2 regions of the Georgenia sp. AZ-5 genome follow, and region 2 is predicted to be linked to the other one. Evidence: riboswitches for the same ligand, from Rfam matches in the RefSeq annotation. Region 2 holds a riboswitch; the other holds the start of a gene.
The links. A riboswitch is a leader RNA that binds a small molecule or an ion and turns the genes downstream of it on or off. The one in region 2 is predicted to bind glycine.
Positions count from the first base shown of each region.

Region 1: it holds a riboswitch for glycine, as region 2 does, so the genes downstream of both, gcvP (aminomethyl-transferring glycine dehydrogenase) here and ACF0H8_RS10250 (DMT family transporter) in region 2, are expected to answer to the same signal.

Region 1 is NZ_JBINOU010000001.1:1,736,063-1,743,628, forward strand. It holds gene gcvP (aminomethyl-transferring glycine dehydrogenase) at 1-2,553, opposite strand, end outside; glycine riboswitch at 2,702-2,793, opposite strand; gene miaB (tRNA (N6-isopentenyl adenosine(37)-C2)-methylthiotransferase MiaB) at 2,941-4,554, shown strand; gene ACF0H8_RS08275 (YbjN domain-containing protein) at 4,605-5,174, opposite strand; gene ACF0H8_RS08280 (YbjN domain-containing protein) at 5,171-5,704, opposite strand; gene miaA (tRNA (adenosine(37)-N6)-dimethylallyltransferase MiaA) at 5,758-6,702, shown strand; gene dapF (diaminopimelate epimerase) at 6,699-7,566, shown strand, end outside.
Region 2 is NZ_JBINOU010000001.1:2,175,786-2,183,351, reverse strand. It holds gene ACF0H8_RS10265 (acetyl/propionyl/methylcrotonyl-CoA carboxylase subunit alpha) at 1-1,287, opposite strand, end outside; gene ACF0H8_RS10260 (acetyl-CoA carboxylase biotin carboxyl carrier protein) at 1,284-1,589, opposite strand; gene ACF0H8_RS10255 (hypothetical protein) at 1,805-1,960, shown strand; glycine riboswitch at 2,247-2,335, shown strand; gene ACF0H8_RS10250 (DMT family transporter) at 2,474-3,436, shown strand; gene ACF0H8_RS10245 (trimeric intracellular cation channel family protein) at 3,575-4,213, opposite strand; gene ACF0H8_RS10240 (amidohydrolase) at 4,446-5,372, opposite strand; gene ACF0H8_RS10235 (hypothetical protein) at 5,372-5,707, opposite strand; gene ACF0H8_RS10230 (extracellular solute-binding protein) at 6,214-7,536, shown strand.

The DNA of each region.
Region 1 (7,566 bases), 440 kb from region 2:
GTGGAACCCGAAGTCGATGAGCCGCTTGGCGACGTCCTCGGCGGTCACGCCGGTGCGGGCGGTCAGCTCGCGCAGGTCGAGGATGCACTCGTGCGCGACCAGCCCGGACGCGCCGGTGTACAGGACGGGGAAGTAGGGGTCGAGCCGCCGGGCGACGTAGTTGGCCGCCAGCAGCGCGCTCTTGGTGGCCGCGGTCAGACCCTCCGCGCCCATGAGGGCGACGTAGGCCCAGGAGATCGGCAGGACGCCGGCCGAGCCGTAGCGCGACGCGGACACCGGCACGCCCAGCGCGCCGGGCGCGCCATCGGCGCCGGTGGCTGCGGCGTCGGCGGGCAGGAACGGCGCCAGGTGCTCGCGCACGGCCACCGGTCCCACGCCCGGCCCGCCGCCGCCGTGCGGGATGCAGAACGTCTTGTGCAGGTTGAGGTGGGAGACGTCCCCGCCGAACCGGCCGGGCTGCGCCAGGCCCACGAGCGCGTTGAGGTTCGCGCCGTCGATGTACACCTGCCCGCCGGCGGCGTGCACGGCGTCGCAGACCTCACGCACGTCGCCGTCGTAGACGCCGTGCGTGGAGGGGTAGGTGATCATGATCGCGGCCAGGTCGTCGGCGTGCTCGGCGATCTTCGCGCGCAGGTCCGCCGCGTCGATGGTGCCGTCGGCGGCGGTGGCGACGACGACCACGCGCATCCCGGCGAGCACCGCCGAGGCGGCGTTGGTGCCGTGCGCCGAGGCGGGGATGAGGCAGACGGTGCGGCGCTCCTCGCCCCGGGAGCGGTGGTAGCCGCGGATGGCGAGCAGCCCGGCCAGCTCGCCCTGGGAGCCGGCGTTGGGCTGGACGGAGACGCGGTCGTACCCGGTGATCACCGCCAGGCGCCGCTCGAGGTCCTCGATGAGCTCGCGCCACCCGGCCGTCTGGCTGTCGGGGGCGAAGGGGTGGACGGAGGCGAACTCCGGCCAGGTCATCGCCTGCATCTCGGTGGTCGCGTTGAGCTTCATGGTGCACGAGCCCAGCGGGATCATCGTGCGGTCCAGCGCCAGGTCCTTGTCCGCCAGGCGGCGCAGGTAGCGCAGCATCTGCGTCTCGGAGCGGTGGGCGTGGAAGGTGGGGTGGGTCAGGTACGCGGACGTGCGGGCCAGGGCGGCGGGCAGGACCTCCGGAGCGGCGCCGTCGGCCACCGCGGCGGCGGCCGCGTCCACCCGGGCCGCGGCGCCGGCGACGCCGAAGGCCTGCGCGACGGCCGCCAGGTGGGCGGGCGTGGTGGTTTCGTCGCAGGAGACGCCGACGTGGTCGGCGTCGACCAGGCGCAGGTTGACCCCGGCGGCCTCCGCGGCGGCGACGACCGCGCCCGCCCGGCCGGGCACCCGTGCGGTGAGGGTGTCGAACCAGCTCTCGTGCACCAGCTCCACGCCGTGCCCGGCGAGGACCGTCGCGAGGGTCCGGGCCGCGTCGTGGGCGTGGCCCGCGATCGCGCGCAGCCCCTCGGGGCCGTGGTAGACGGCGTACATGCTGGCCACGATCGCGAGCAGCGCCTGAGCGGTGCAGATGTTGGAGGTGGCCTTCTCGCGGCGGATGTGCTGCTCGCGGGTCTGCAGCGCCAGGCGGTAGGCGGGGTCGCCGGCGGAGTCCCTGGACACCCCGACGAGCCGCCCGGGCAGGGACCGCTCCAGGCCCTTGCGCACGGCCATGTACGCGGCGTGCGGGCCGCCGTAGAACAGCGGCACGCCGAAGCGCTGGGCCGAGCCGACGGCGACGTCGGCCCCCTGCTCGCCCGGCGGGGTGATCAGCGTGAGGGCGAGCAGGTCGGCGGCCACGGTGACCATGGCGCCGCGCTCCTTGGCGGCGGCCATGACGCCGGAGGCGTCCCACACCCGGCCGGAGGTGCCGGGCTGCTGGATGACGACGCCGGTCAGCTCCCCGTCCGGCAGGCCCGCGGCGAGGTCGGCGACGACGACGTCGAACCCGAGCGCCTCGGCCCGGCCACGCACCACGGCGATGGACTGGGGCAGGAGGTCGGCGTCGAGGACCACGGCGCCGGCGGCCCGGGCCTTGTTGACGCGGCGCATGAGCAGCACGGCCTCGGCGACGGCGGTGGCCTCGTCCAGCAGGGAGGCGCCGGCGACCGGCAGGCCGGTGAGGTCCTCGACCATCGTCTGGAAGTTCAGCAGCGCCTCGAGCCGGCCCTGGGAGATCTCCGGCTGGTACGGCGTGTAGGCGGTGTACCAGGCCGGGGACTCGAGGACGTTGCGCTGGATCACCCCGGGCGTGACCGTGCCGTGGTAGCCCTGGCCGATCATCTGCACGCGCATGGCGTTCTTCTCCGCCATCTCCCGCAGGCGGGCGAGGACCTCGGTCTCCGACAGGGCCGGGGGCAGGTCCAGCGGTCCGGCCTGCCGGATGCCCGCGGGCACGGCGGCGTCGGCGAGGGCGTCGAGGCTGGGCAGGCCGAGCTCGTCGAGCATGGTCGCCGTGTCGTCGGGCCGGGCGCCGATGTGGCGGTCGGCGAAGGTGGCCGCGACCGGCTCCGTCAGGGGGGCGAGGGTCTGGTGTGCCATGGCGGACTCCCGGGTCGGGCGGCGCGGGCGCGCCGACGATGAGGTCCTCCCCGCTCTGTCACGTGACCTGAGAGTTTCCGCGGGCCGGGGCCCGCTTGCACCGTCGGTGAGCGGCGCCTGGCTGGCCGTCGCTGCTCTTCAGAGTTGCCTCGTCACGGCGGTGCCGGTGCCTGAGAGATTCCTGGGGAGGAGTTGCTCCTTCGGCGCCCGCTGCGCGCGGGACTCTCCCGCCGCGAGTCGTCGGCGTGTGAAGTTGTGGCCGGCAGCGCTAGCGGGCGCTGCTCGGCGTCGCCCCGAGTGTGTCAGATTTCCGTTTCGGGTGGGTAGCCCGTCCGCGCGCGCAGGGCCGTGGGCCGGCGGCGCCCGGCAACCTAGACTGCTGCCACCATGACTGCTGCTCCACCGGCCGAGACCGCCCCCGCCGTGCCCGCCCCCGCCGTGCCCGTCCCCGCCGTGCCCGTCCCCGCCTCGCACGGACTCCCGCGCACCTACCTGGTGCGCACGCTGGGCTGCCAGATGAACGTGCACGACTCCGAGCGCCTCGCCGGCATGCTGGAGGCGCAGGGCTACGTGCCGGTCGAGTCCGTGCCGGAGGCAGCCGCCCGCGCCACGGAGGCCGGTGACGGCGGCGCGGACGTCGTCATCCTCAACACCTGCTCGGTGCGCGAGAACGCCGCGACCCGCCTGTTCGGCAATCTCGGCCAGCTCGCCTCGGTCAAGCGCACCCGCCCGGGCATGCAGATCGCCGTCGGCGGCTGCCTCGCCCAGCAGATGCGCTCCGGCATCGTCGAGAAGGCGCCGTGGGTCGACGTCGTCCTCGGCACCCACAACCTCGACGTGCTGCCCGCCCTGCTCCAGCGCGCCCGGCACAACTCCGAGGCGCAGGTGGAGATCGAGGAGTCCCTCAAGGTCTTCCCCTCCACGCTGCCCACCCGGCGCGAGTCCGCCTACGCGGCGTGGGTTTCCATCTCGGTCGGCTGCAACAACACCTGCACCTTCTGCATCGTCCCGCACCTGCGTGGCAAGGAGCGCGACCGCCGGCCCGGCGACGTCCTCGCCGAGGTGCAGGCCGTCGTCGCCCAGGGCGCCATCGAGGTCACCCTGCTGGGACAGAACGTCAACAGCTACGGCGTCGGCTTCGGCGACCGCGGCGCGTTCGCCAAGCTGCTCCGCGCGTGCGGGGAGATCGAGGGCCTCGAGCGGGTGCGGTTCACCTCCCCCCACCCGGCCGCGTTCACCGACGACGTCATCGAGGCGATGGCCGAGACGCCCAACGTCATGCCGAGCCTGCACATGCCGCTGCAGTCCGGCTCCGACGCCGTGCTGCGCGCGATGCGCCGCTCCTACCGGCAGGCGAAGTACCTCGGGATCATCGACCGGGTCCGCGCCGCCATCCCCGACGCCGCCATCACCACCGACATCATCGTCGGGTTCCCGGGGGAGACGGAGGAGGACTTCCAGGCGACGCTTGACGTCGTCGAGGCCAGCCGGTTCTCCTCCGCGTTCACCTTCCAGTACTCCCGGCGCCCGGGCACCCCGGCCGCGGACCGCGAGGACCAGGTGCCCCAGGAGGTCGTCACCGAGCGCTACCAGCGCCTGGCCGCCCTGCAGCAGCGGATCTCCACCGAGGAGAACGAGCGCCAGGTGGGGCGTACCGTCGACGTGCTCGTCGCCGAGGGGGAGGGGCGCAAGGACGGCGCCACCCACCGCATCACCGGCCGCGCCGCCGACAACCGGCTCGTGCACGCGGCGCTGCCCCCCGGCCTGACCGAGGGCGAGCGCCCCCGGCCCGGCGACATGGTCACCGTCGAGGTGACCCACGGCGCCCCGCACCACCTGGTCGCCGACTCCGCCCTGGCCGGCGGCACGTTCCGGCTGCGCCGCACCCGCGCCGGCGACGCCTGGGCACGCCGCGCGGGTCTGGTCGAGGAGCCGCACGGCCACGGCGAGCCCGCGCCCGCCGGGCCGATCACGCTCGGGATGCCGACGCTGCGGCGCTGAGCCGCGGCGGCGGCCGGCCCGCGCGGCCCCGCGCCAGCCGCGGCTCGCGCTCAGAACTCCGGCGAGGGCTCCTCGATCGGCGGCATGGACCGGCCGAGCGCCTGGAAGAACTGCACCCCGGCGGCGAGCCCGCCCTCGATGATGTCGAGCAGCTGGCGGTCGGTCGCGCCCGCGCCGACGTCGGCCATGATCTCGGTCCGCACCGTCAGCCCGTCCTCGGTGGGCGCGGTGAACACGGTGGGCCAGATCTTGTCCCGGTTCCAGTCGTTGACGGCCTGCGCGACGGCGGGCACCAGCTCGTCGGGGATCAGCCGGCCCCACGTGCCCCGGACGCTGAGGAAGTCCTGCTCCTCCCCGGCCAGGCGCAGCTGGAACTGGTAGCCGTCCCACATCCCCGACAGCGACGCGTCCGGCTCCGCGCGCACGTGGTAGCCGCGGCCGGTCACGACGTCGTAGATGCGGGTGGCCGTGACCGGCGTGGTCCGTTCCGCCGGCGGCCCCGGCAGGTGCCGCGGCTCCGCGCGCGCCACGGGCGGCTCGGGTGCGGACCGCGGCTCCTCCACGGGCTCGGGCCGGTCGCCCGGGCGGCGCTCGGGGCGCTGGCGCCGCCACCAGCTCACGACAGCGCTCCGGGGGCCTGCTCGGCCGGGTCGGGGTAGCGCAGCTCGAGGTCCCGCATCATGCGCATGCCCTGGCCGATCCCGCGCTGGATCAGGCGGGTGAGCTGCTCGTCGCTCACCCCGGCGCCCAGCGGCGTGGACACCTCCGCGACGACGCTGAGCCGGCCGTCGTCGAGCACCCGGACGTAGCACTTGGGGCCGACGTACTCCCGGTTCCAGCTGTCGATGAGCTCGAGCACCTCGCCCAGCCGCTCGAGCGCCAGCCGCCGGTGCCAGGAGCCGCGCACCTGGAGCACGGACTGGTCGGGGCCGAGCAGGTACAGGTGGAAGACCGCCTGCGCCCACATCGCCCCGAGGTCCCCGTTGCGGTCGCGGAAGTGCGGGTAGTCCAGCTCCTGCAGGGCGGCCTCCAGCCGCGCCCGGGTCAGCGGCAGCACGACGTCCCGGGCGCCGGTCGCGCCGGTCGTCGCACCGGGGCCGCCCGGTGCCCCCGGGCGCCGCCCCGATTCCTCGAAGCCGGGCCTGGCCATGGTCCGAGGGTACGCGCGGGGGTGCGGGCGCGCGCCAGGTAGGTTGGGCACTCGTGCGGCAGGCGACGGACGAGGCGGGCGGCGCCGTGCGCGTCGTCGCCGTCGTGGGCATGACGGCGACCGGCAAGTCCGCCCTGGCGCTCGACCTCGCGGAGGCCCTCGGCGGGCCCGGCGCCGTGGAGGCCGTCAACGCCGACGCGATGCAGCTCTACCGCGGCATGGACATCGGCACCGCCAAGCTCCCGCCCGCGGAGCGCCGGGGCATCGTCCACCACCAGCTCGACGTCCTGGACGTGCGCGAGGAGGCCACCGTGGCCGCCTACCAGCGGGCCGCACGCGGCGACGTCGAGGCCATCCGGGCGCGCGGCCGCCTGCCCGTGCTGGTCGGCGGGTCCGGGCTGTACGTCCGGGCGGTGCTGGACCGCCTGGACTTCCCGGGCACCGACCCCGCCGTGCGCGGGGCGCTGGAGGAACGCGCGGAGCGCCTGGGCACCCGCCCCCTGCACGACGAGCTCACCGCCCAGGACCCGGCCGCCGCCGCGCGCATCGACCCGCGCAACACCCGCCGGGTCGTGCGGGCACTGGAGGTCATCGCCCTGACCGGCCGGCCCTACTCCGCCTCGATGCCCGAGCACGTCTACGAGGTCCCGGCGGTCCAGCTGGCCGTCGCCGTCCCGCGCCCGGAGCTGGACCGGCGCATCGCGGCACGCGCGGCGCAGATGATCTCCGGCGGGCTGGTGGAGGAGACCGAGGCCCTGCTGGCCCGGGGCCTGGCGGAGGGCCGCACCGCCCGGCGCGCCGTCGGCTACGCCGAGGCGGCCGAGGTGGTCGCCGGGCGCATGACCCGCGAGGAGGCCGTGGAGGCGATCACCGTGGCGACCCGCCGCCTCGCGCGGCGGCAGGAGAAGTGGTTCCGGCGCGACCCGCGCATCACGTGGATCCCGGTGGCCGAGCCCACAGCCATGGTCCGCGCGGCGCTGCGTACCCTTGGCCTATGACATCCCCCTTCGGTGCCCTCGCCGGGCGTGCCCTGACCACCGGGCACGGCACGGAGAACGACTTCGTCCTCGTGCCCGACCCGGACGGCGCCCTGGAGCTCACCGCTGCCGAGGTCGCCGCCGCGTGCGACCGGCACGCCGGTGTGGGGGCCGACGGGCTCATCCGCGTGGTCCGCTCCGCCGCGCTCCCGGAGGGGGCCGACATCCTGGCGCAGGACCCGGGCGCGGAGTGGTTCATGGACTACCGCAACGCCGACGGGTCGCTGGCCGAGATGTGCGGCAACGGGGTGCGGGTCTTCGTGCACTACCTGCGGGTGCGCGGGCTCGTCGAGCTCGGCGCGGGGGAGAGCGTCGTGGTCGGCACCCGTGGCGGGCCGCGGCGCGTGACGTTCGACGGCGAGCTGTACACGGTCGAGATGGGCACCTGGGCGATGCCCGGCGGGCTGCCCGCCGTCCAGGCCGGCTACGACGTCGTCGTGCAGGTGCCCGGCCTCTCCGGCCCGCGCGCGGGCCTGCGGGTCACGGTGCCCAACCCGCACACCGTCGTGGCCCTGCCCGACGAGGCCGAGCTCGCCGGGGCGGTGCTCACCGGCGGCGCCTCCTACGAGCCCGCGCCGCCGGAGGGCACCAACCTCGAGCTGGTCGTCCCCCTGGGGGAGGACGACGGCGACGGCGAGGCCGTGGGCCGGGTCCGGATGCGGGTGCTCGAGCGCGGCGTGGGGGAGACCCGCTCGTGCGGCACCGGGACGTGCGCCGCGGCGCTCGCGGTGCGAGCCTGGGGCGGTCCCGGCGCGCCGGACACCTGGCGGGTGCTCGTGCCCGGCGGCGAGGTCGTGGTGCGGGTGCTCGGCGACACGGTCACGC
Region 2 (7,566 bases):
CGCCGGCTCCGCCACGATGCGGCGCAGCAGCGGCAGCGACGTGGTCAGCCCACCGATCTCGAAGCGCTCGAGCCCCTCGCGCAGGCGGTCGACGGCGGCGGCGCGGTCCGGCCCCCACGCGACCTGCTTGGCCATGAGCGCGTCGTAGAAGGGCGGGAAGCGGTAACCCTCGTAGATGTGCGAGTCCAGGCGCAGGCCCCCGGCGACCGAGGGACGCCACCGGGTGACGGTGCCGGGCGACGGGGCGAGCCCGTTCTCGGGGTCCTGCGCGGTGATCCGCGCCTCGATCGCGTGGCCGTGGAAGGTCACGTCGTCCTGGGAGAGGCTCAGCGGCTCGCCCAGCGCCGCGAGCAGCTGCTCGCGGACGAGGTCGACGCCGGTGACCGCCTCGGTGACGGGGTGCTCGACCTGGATCCGGGGGTTGACCTCCAGGAAGGCGAGCTCGTCGCGGTCGACGTCGTAGAGGAACTCCACGGTCCCCAGGCCCACGTAGTGCAGGGCCCGGGCGATGCGAACGGCGCTGTCGTGCAGCAGCTCGCGGGTCGGCGCCGGCAGGGCGGCGCAGGGGGACTCCTCGACCACCTTCTGGTAGCGGAACTGCACCGAGCACTCGCGCTCGCCCAGGTGCACCACGTTGCCGTGGCGATCGCCGAGGACCTGGACCTCGACGTGCTTGGCATCCTCGACGAAACGCTCGAGGAACACCGTGCCGTCCCCGAAGGCGGACTGCGCCTCCGCCGAGGCGACCCGCCAGGCCTCGTGGAGGCCTGGCGGGTCCTGGACCCGCTTCATCCCCCGCCCGCCGCCGCCGTGCGCGGCCTTGACCAGGACGGGATAGCCGATCTGCTCCGCCAGGCGCTCGACCTCCTCGGGCGTGCGGGCCCGGCCGCCCGCCGAGACGGGGACACCGACCGACTCGGCCAGGTCCCGGGCCGCCAGCTTGTCCCCCAGCGCGCGCAGCGCCTCCGGGCTGGGCCCGACGAACACGAGGTCGTTCTCGGCGCACGCCTCGGCGAACTCGGCCCGCTCGGCGAGGAAGCCGTACCCCGGGTGCACCAGGGTGCAGCCGGTGGAGACAGCGGCCTGCACCACGGCCGGGACGTTCAGGTAGCTCTCGGTCGGCCGCGGACCGCCGAGGGTGACCGTCCGGTCGGCGCGCCGCGCGCCCAGGGTCGCGCGGTCCGCCGTCGAGACACCGAGCACGGTCTCCAGGCCGAGGCGCTGGCACGCCTCGATGATCCGCACCGCGATCTCCCCGCGGTTGGCCACGAAGACCCGGGGCGTCATGACGCCTCCCGGATCACGAAGAGGGGCTGGTCGAACTCCACCAGCTCCCCGTCACGGGCGTACGACGCCACGACCTCGCCGGCGACGCCCGCGACGACGGAGTTCATCAGCTTCATCACCTCGATGATGCAGAGCACCGAGTCCGCCTCCACCGTGTCGCCCGGCTCCGCGAACGGCGGCTCGCCCGGCTTGGGCGAGCGGTAGAAGGTGCCGAGCATCGGGGCCCGCACGAGCACGTGCCCCGGCGGCAGCGCCTCCGGGGAGACGTCCTTCTCGTCGCGAGCGGGCAGGGTGGCGAGCACGGCGGGGCTCGGGCTGTCGGTGGCGGCACCGGCCCGGCGGAGCGGTCTACGACGGTGCCGCCGGCGATGGGATGCTCGCCGGCCGGGCCCGGGGCGTCGTCACCCGCCGGCGGGCGACGCTCCTGGGTGTGCGGCACCGGCGGGGCCGGTTCGCGTGAGGCCGCGACGCCGTTGCTCCGGGCCTCCGCCTCACTCAGGAAGCCACCGCGGCGCACGTGGATCCGCAGGGAGCCCTTCTCGTACAGAAAGTCCGTGAAGTCGGTCTTGTCGAGCTGCTCGATGATCGCTGCGAGCTCCTCGAGATCAACGTCCATGCGGCCCAAGCCTCCTTGCTTGCCGACGTGCATGTGGGGGTGCCACCTGTGCCGTGAGCAGCAAACTAGGAACCGGTCCCCCATACCGCAATGGAAAGGCGCGGACATTCCACCATGGGGTATCGCTCCTGCGGCGCAGCCCGCGGGCCGGCTCGCGGGTGAGGGCCCCGACGCCCGACATCGACGGATCCGGATCTCGGGCGCCCTGCCGTGGTGCCACGGGTCGAGCCACGCTCCGCCACCCCACCCGGGACGGTTCACGGTGAGACGGCTAACTGGACACGTTGGCAGCTGCAGTCGTCCGATGCGGCATACTTGTCCCGTCAACAACTGAACATGCCACCGAACCGCGGCGGGAGAGTCCCGCAACAGCGGGCGCCGAAGGAGCAACCTCCCCGGGAATCTCTCAGGCCCCCAAACCGCCGCCGGCGAGGCTCCTCTGGAAAGCAACCCTGCGGGGTTCACCGACGGTGCAAGCGGGTCCCGACCCGCGAAAGCTCTCAGGTCCGATGACAGAGCGGGGAGACACCATCCCCGGTGCGCCTGCCGCACCCTGTCCTGAGGAGTTCTGTGGCTCTCTCCATCGACGCGCCCACGCGCGTGCAAGATTCTCATCGCCTCTCCGCCCGGCCGGTCGCGCCGCGGACGAACCGTCGTCTCGGTGTCGTGGCGATCGTCGCCTCGGCCACAGCGATGGGCGCCGCCGGGCTGTTCGGCCGGCTGGCCACTCCGGCCGACGCGGTGATCGGCGAAGCCCTCACGTTGGGCCGCATGCTCGTCGGGGCGCTCGGCATGCTCGTCCTGCTCACGGTCTCGCGTCACCTCGGCCAGCTGCGCCGAGCCCGCCTGTCCTGGTCGGTCGTGCTCGGCGGGGTCTTTCTCGGCATCTCACTCGCGACATACCTGTCCGCGACCGTGCTCATCGATCTCTCGCTCGCCGTGGTGCTGCACTACATCGGCCCGGCGCTCGCGACGCTGCTCGCCCGCGTGATGCTCAAGGAGCGCATCACCCACCCCGACCTCCTGTCCCTGGCCGCCAGCTTCCTCGGGATGATGCTGGCCGCCGGTCTGGTCGGCGGGGCGCCGTCCCCGGCCTCCGACCAGCAGACCCTCGGGGTCGTTCTCGGCGTCGTCTCCGGCGTCTTCTACGGGGCGGCGCTGCTGTGCTACCGCTACAGGTCCGACATGCCGGCCGACGTTCGCAGCTTCTGGAACTTCACCTTCGGCACCGTGGCCACCGGGGCCATGGTGGCTCTGGCTCGTCCCGACCTGTCCGGGATGACCCCGACCCACTGGGTCTGGGCCGGCGGGTTCTTCCTGGTCTGCGGTCTTCTGGCGCTGGGGCTGCTGGTCGTCGCGGGCAAGCACCTGCGCGCCGCCGAGCTCTCCGGCCTGTCGTACTGGGAGGTCGTGGTGGCGATGATGATCGGGGCGGCCGCGTTCGGCGAGTCGGTCTCGCTCCTGGCCGTCCTCGGCGCCGGGCTCATCGTCGTGGGGGCGGTGCTGCCGCTGCTTTCCGGTCGGCCCCGCTGAGCACCAGCCCACCCGCCCGGGCGCGCGGCCGACGGAAGCCCTCCCGCCCGGGCGCGGCGGAGCTCCCACGCCCGGTACCGACGCCAGCCGGACGTGGACGGGAGACCGCCATGCCGGGACGGCGGCCGTCCTCCGCTCTCACGACTTCTCGCGGTCGTGACGGCGGCGAGCGGCTGGGGCGTCGATGTTGAACCGCAGGCCCAGCATGCGGATCGTGAAGCACACGACGGCGCCGAGCACCGCGCCAGAGACCCCGAGGACCGGGTGGTGGGCGGTGGCCACGGCGATGGCAGCGCCGATCACGGCCGGGACCGCGTAGAGACCGCTGGCGAGCACGGACGGGATCTCGCGGATGAGCACGTCCCGGATCGTCCCGCCGCCCACCGCCGTCACGGCACCGAGGAGGATGGCCGGTGCGGGATCGAGACCGAACGCGATCGCCTTCTGCGCACCCACCACGGCGAACACGCTCAGTCCCACGGCGTCGAGAACGAGCATCGAGTGGTGGATCAGCCGGGGAAGCTGGCTGACGAAGAAGGCGATGAGGGCGCCGCCGGCGGCGACGGCCAGGTAGTACCGATCGGTGAACGCCGCCGGAGGCACCGCCCCGATGCACAGGTCCCGAACCAGGCCGCCACCGAGGGCGGTGATGACGCCCAGCGTCAGGATCCCGACGATGTCGACCCGGGTCTTCTCCGCTGCGGTGAAGGCTCCGTTGACGGCGAAGGCGAAGACACCGAGCAGATCCAGAGCACGGACGGCGTCAGCGGCGGACACGGCAACTCCCCTTCCTGGGAGAACGGCAACACCCTGAATCGGCGGGCTCCCGGGCGACCTCGCGGACCGTGGCCCCGGTGCTGCATCGCTCGGCTCCGGCGGGGTGCTGCACCGCTCGGGTCCCGCCGGCGACGGCGGTGCCCGATCCCGACCGGAGGTCCCCTTCGCGCCATGACGCTGGCGGCTGCGTCGCCACAGGCGCCGCCAGGCCTGATGATTCCACCAGCCGGCGCTACGCCGCCAACCACGCCAGTGCGGCCACGACGGCGGCAGCGGTGCCGGTCCGCAGGGTCGGCCGCATCACGGGCGCGAACGTGGGCGAGTGGTTGCCCGGGACATCCTCGGCCAGAGTGCCCCGCGCCGCAGCGGTCCGGTAGAGGTCCGGGTCGATGCCGCCGATGGCCCAGTAGGTGTACGGGGCTCCCAGCGCGTCAGGCACCGCCGAGAAGTCCTCACTGGCGGTCTGACGCCCGAAGTCTCCGGCCGCCTCACCGAAGTACTCGCGAAACGCGGCGGTGACCCTCGCGGTGACGTCCGGGTCGTTGTCGGTCAACGGGTAGCGGTCGTAGCTCTCGAACTTCGGCTCCCGCGGTGACCCCGAGGCCGCGCACTCCGCGCGGACGATCCGCCTCACGGCGGCGACCATCCGCGCCCGGGTCTGCTCGCTGTAGGCACGCAGGTTCAGCTCGAGCAACGCATGGTCGTCGATGATGTTGCTCTTCGCGCCCACGGCGATCCGGCCCACCGTGAGGACCGCGAACTCCCCGGGGGGCAGCTCCCGGGAGACCACGGTCTGCAGGCGGATGACGATCATGGCGGCAAGCACCGCGGGATCGACGGCCAGGTGCGGCATCGACCCGTGGCTGCCGCGACCGTAGACCGTCACCCGCACACTCTCCGCGAGCGAGAGGAACGGGCCCGAGCGGGTCCCGACGGTGCCGGCAGGATGGGCCAGGACATGCTGGCCGAAGACGACGTCCGGCTTCGGGACCAGCGCGGCCAGCCCGTCAGCGACCATGCGGTCAGCGCCCTCGGCGAGCTCCTCCGCCGGTTGGAACAGCGCCACGAACGTCCCGCGCCAGGACGGCGTCGATCCCGCGAGAAGACGCGCCGCCCCGAGCAGGCAGGCGACGTGGACGTCGTGACCGCAGGCGTGCATCACGGGCACTTCGTTCCCGGCACCTCCGTCGTGCGCACGGCGCTGGCATAGGGCAGCCCGGTCGCCTCCGCGACCGGCAGCGCGTCCATGTCGGCCCGCATCAGCACCACCGGCCCGTCGCCGTTGACGAGCACCCCGACGACGCCGGTGCCCCCAACGTTCTCGTGCACCACGAACCCCAGCTGCCGCAGCTCCGCCGCGACCACCCCCGCCGTGCGCGTCTCCTGATGGCCGAGCTCGGGATGCGCGTGCAGGTCCCGGTACAACCCCTCCTGCCACTCCCCGATCTCCGCCTGACCACGAAGGACCGCCTCGACGGCTGACGCAGCACTCATCCAGATCCTCCCCACCATGAGCGTCAAGTTCCTGGGTCCGTCCACGGCGGACAATCGCGCGCGTGACGGCGGCGACCAGCATCCCCCGCACGGCCTCGCGGTGCATGCCGTCTGCTCGCGATGGCTCCGCAACCGATGTCGCGCCGTCGCTGGCGTCGCGCGGGCCGCAACCCCGGTGATGATCCCGGCGGTTTCACCGGCGCGGCGCCGGCGCCGCCCTCGGCAACCTGGCACCGTGGCTCTGGTCCCCGCTGCCCTCGCCCTCACGCTGCCGCGCACCCGGTGAGGACTACGGCGCTCTGCCGCCGACGTCTGTGAGAACGCAGTCCGGAGGTGATTGCTGCGTTCTGACAGGCGGCCAGGGACTCGTCGATCCGCCTGCCGTCGGAACGGTCGCGGCGCACTCCACCATCCCGTATATGGACGCCCACCTCTTGACAGTCCTACTCCCCTCTGCGAGTCTGCCAAAACGATTCGGCAACGAGGGCGATCCCACGGAGGTCTCGATGAAGAGAGTTCGGCAGGTCGGCACGACCGTCATGGTCACGGCCACCGCCTCGATCCTGGCGGCATGCGGCGGGAGCGGTGGCACCGACGGCGGCGACGCCTCCAGCACCGGAGAGGTCACCGTCTGGGCTCACCAGGGGCAGGAGTCGGAGGTCCAGGCCCTCGAGGAGATCATCGAGGACTTCAACACCTCTCAGCAGGAGTACACCGCGACGCTGCAGTTCGTCCCTGAGGCTGACTACACGAGCACCCTGACCACCACGGACCCGGGCGAGCTGCCGGACGTCCTGGAGTACGACGGGCCGATGATGGCCTCACTGGTCCACGCCGGCAAGCTCGCCCCGGTCGGCGACCTGGTGGCCCCCGAGACACTCAAGAACCAGACGGCGTCCGTGCTCGCCCAAAACACCTTCCCCGGCGACTCGAAGGTCTACGGCATCTCCCAGTTCGACGCGTCGCTGGGGATTTACGGCAACAGGGAGCTTCTCGACGCCGCCGGCGTGGACTACCCCGAGGGCCTCGACGACGCCTGGACCGCCGAGGAGTTCGAGGCCGCGCTGAAGTCCCTCCAGGCGTCGGACCCGGACGGGCAGGTGCTCGACATCAAGGAGAACTACGGCGCCGAGTGGCCGACCTACGGCTTCCTCCCCGTGCTCTGGTCCGCGGGCGAGCGGCTCGTCGAGGACGGCCAGGCGGACGGTCACCTCAACAGCGCCTCCGCCGTCGCAGCGGTCGAGCGGTTCGCGGCCTGGCGGCCCTTCGTGGACCCGAACACCGACGACGCGGCCTTCGTCGACGAGCGGGTCGCGCTGAGCTGGGTCGGGCACTGGGTGTACAACACCTACGCCGAGGCGCTGGGTGACAAGCTCGTCGTCCTGCCCCTGCCGGACTTCGGCCAGGGCCCCAAGAGCGGTCAGGGCTCATGGGCCTGGGGCGTGAACCCGGAGTCCGAGAACGCCGAGGGTGCCGCTGCGTTCCTCGATCACCTCGCCTCCGACGATGCGGTCACCACCATGACAATGGCGAACGCTGCGCCCCCGGCGACCACGAGCGCCGTTGGGGCCAGCGAGCTCTACGGCCCGGAGGGGCCGCTCGCGCTGTTCGCCGACTCCCTCGAGCGCACATGCGGAGACGGCGCCCTCAGCCCGGGTTGCGTGGCGGTGCCGCGCCCGGTCACGCCCGCCTACCCGGTCATCAGCCAGCAGTTCTCGGAGGCCTTCTTCGGGGCCTACGAGGGCGGCGACGCCCAGGAGCTGCTCGACAAGGCCGCCCGCACGATCGATCTGGATTACCAGGACAACGACGGCTACGGCCTCCGCTGAGCCGGCACCGGGGTGGGGAGGCGCTCGCCG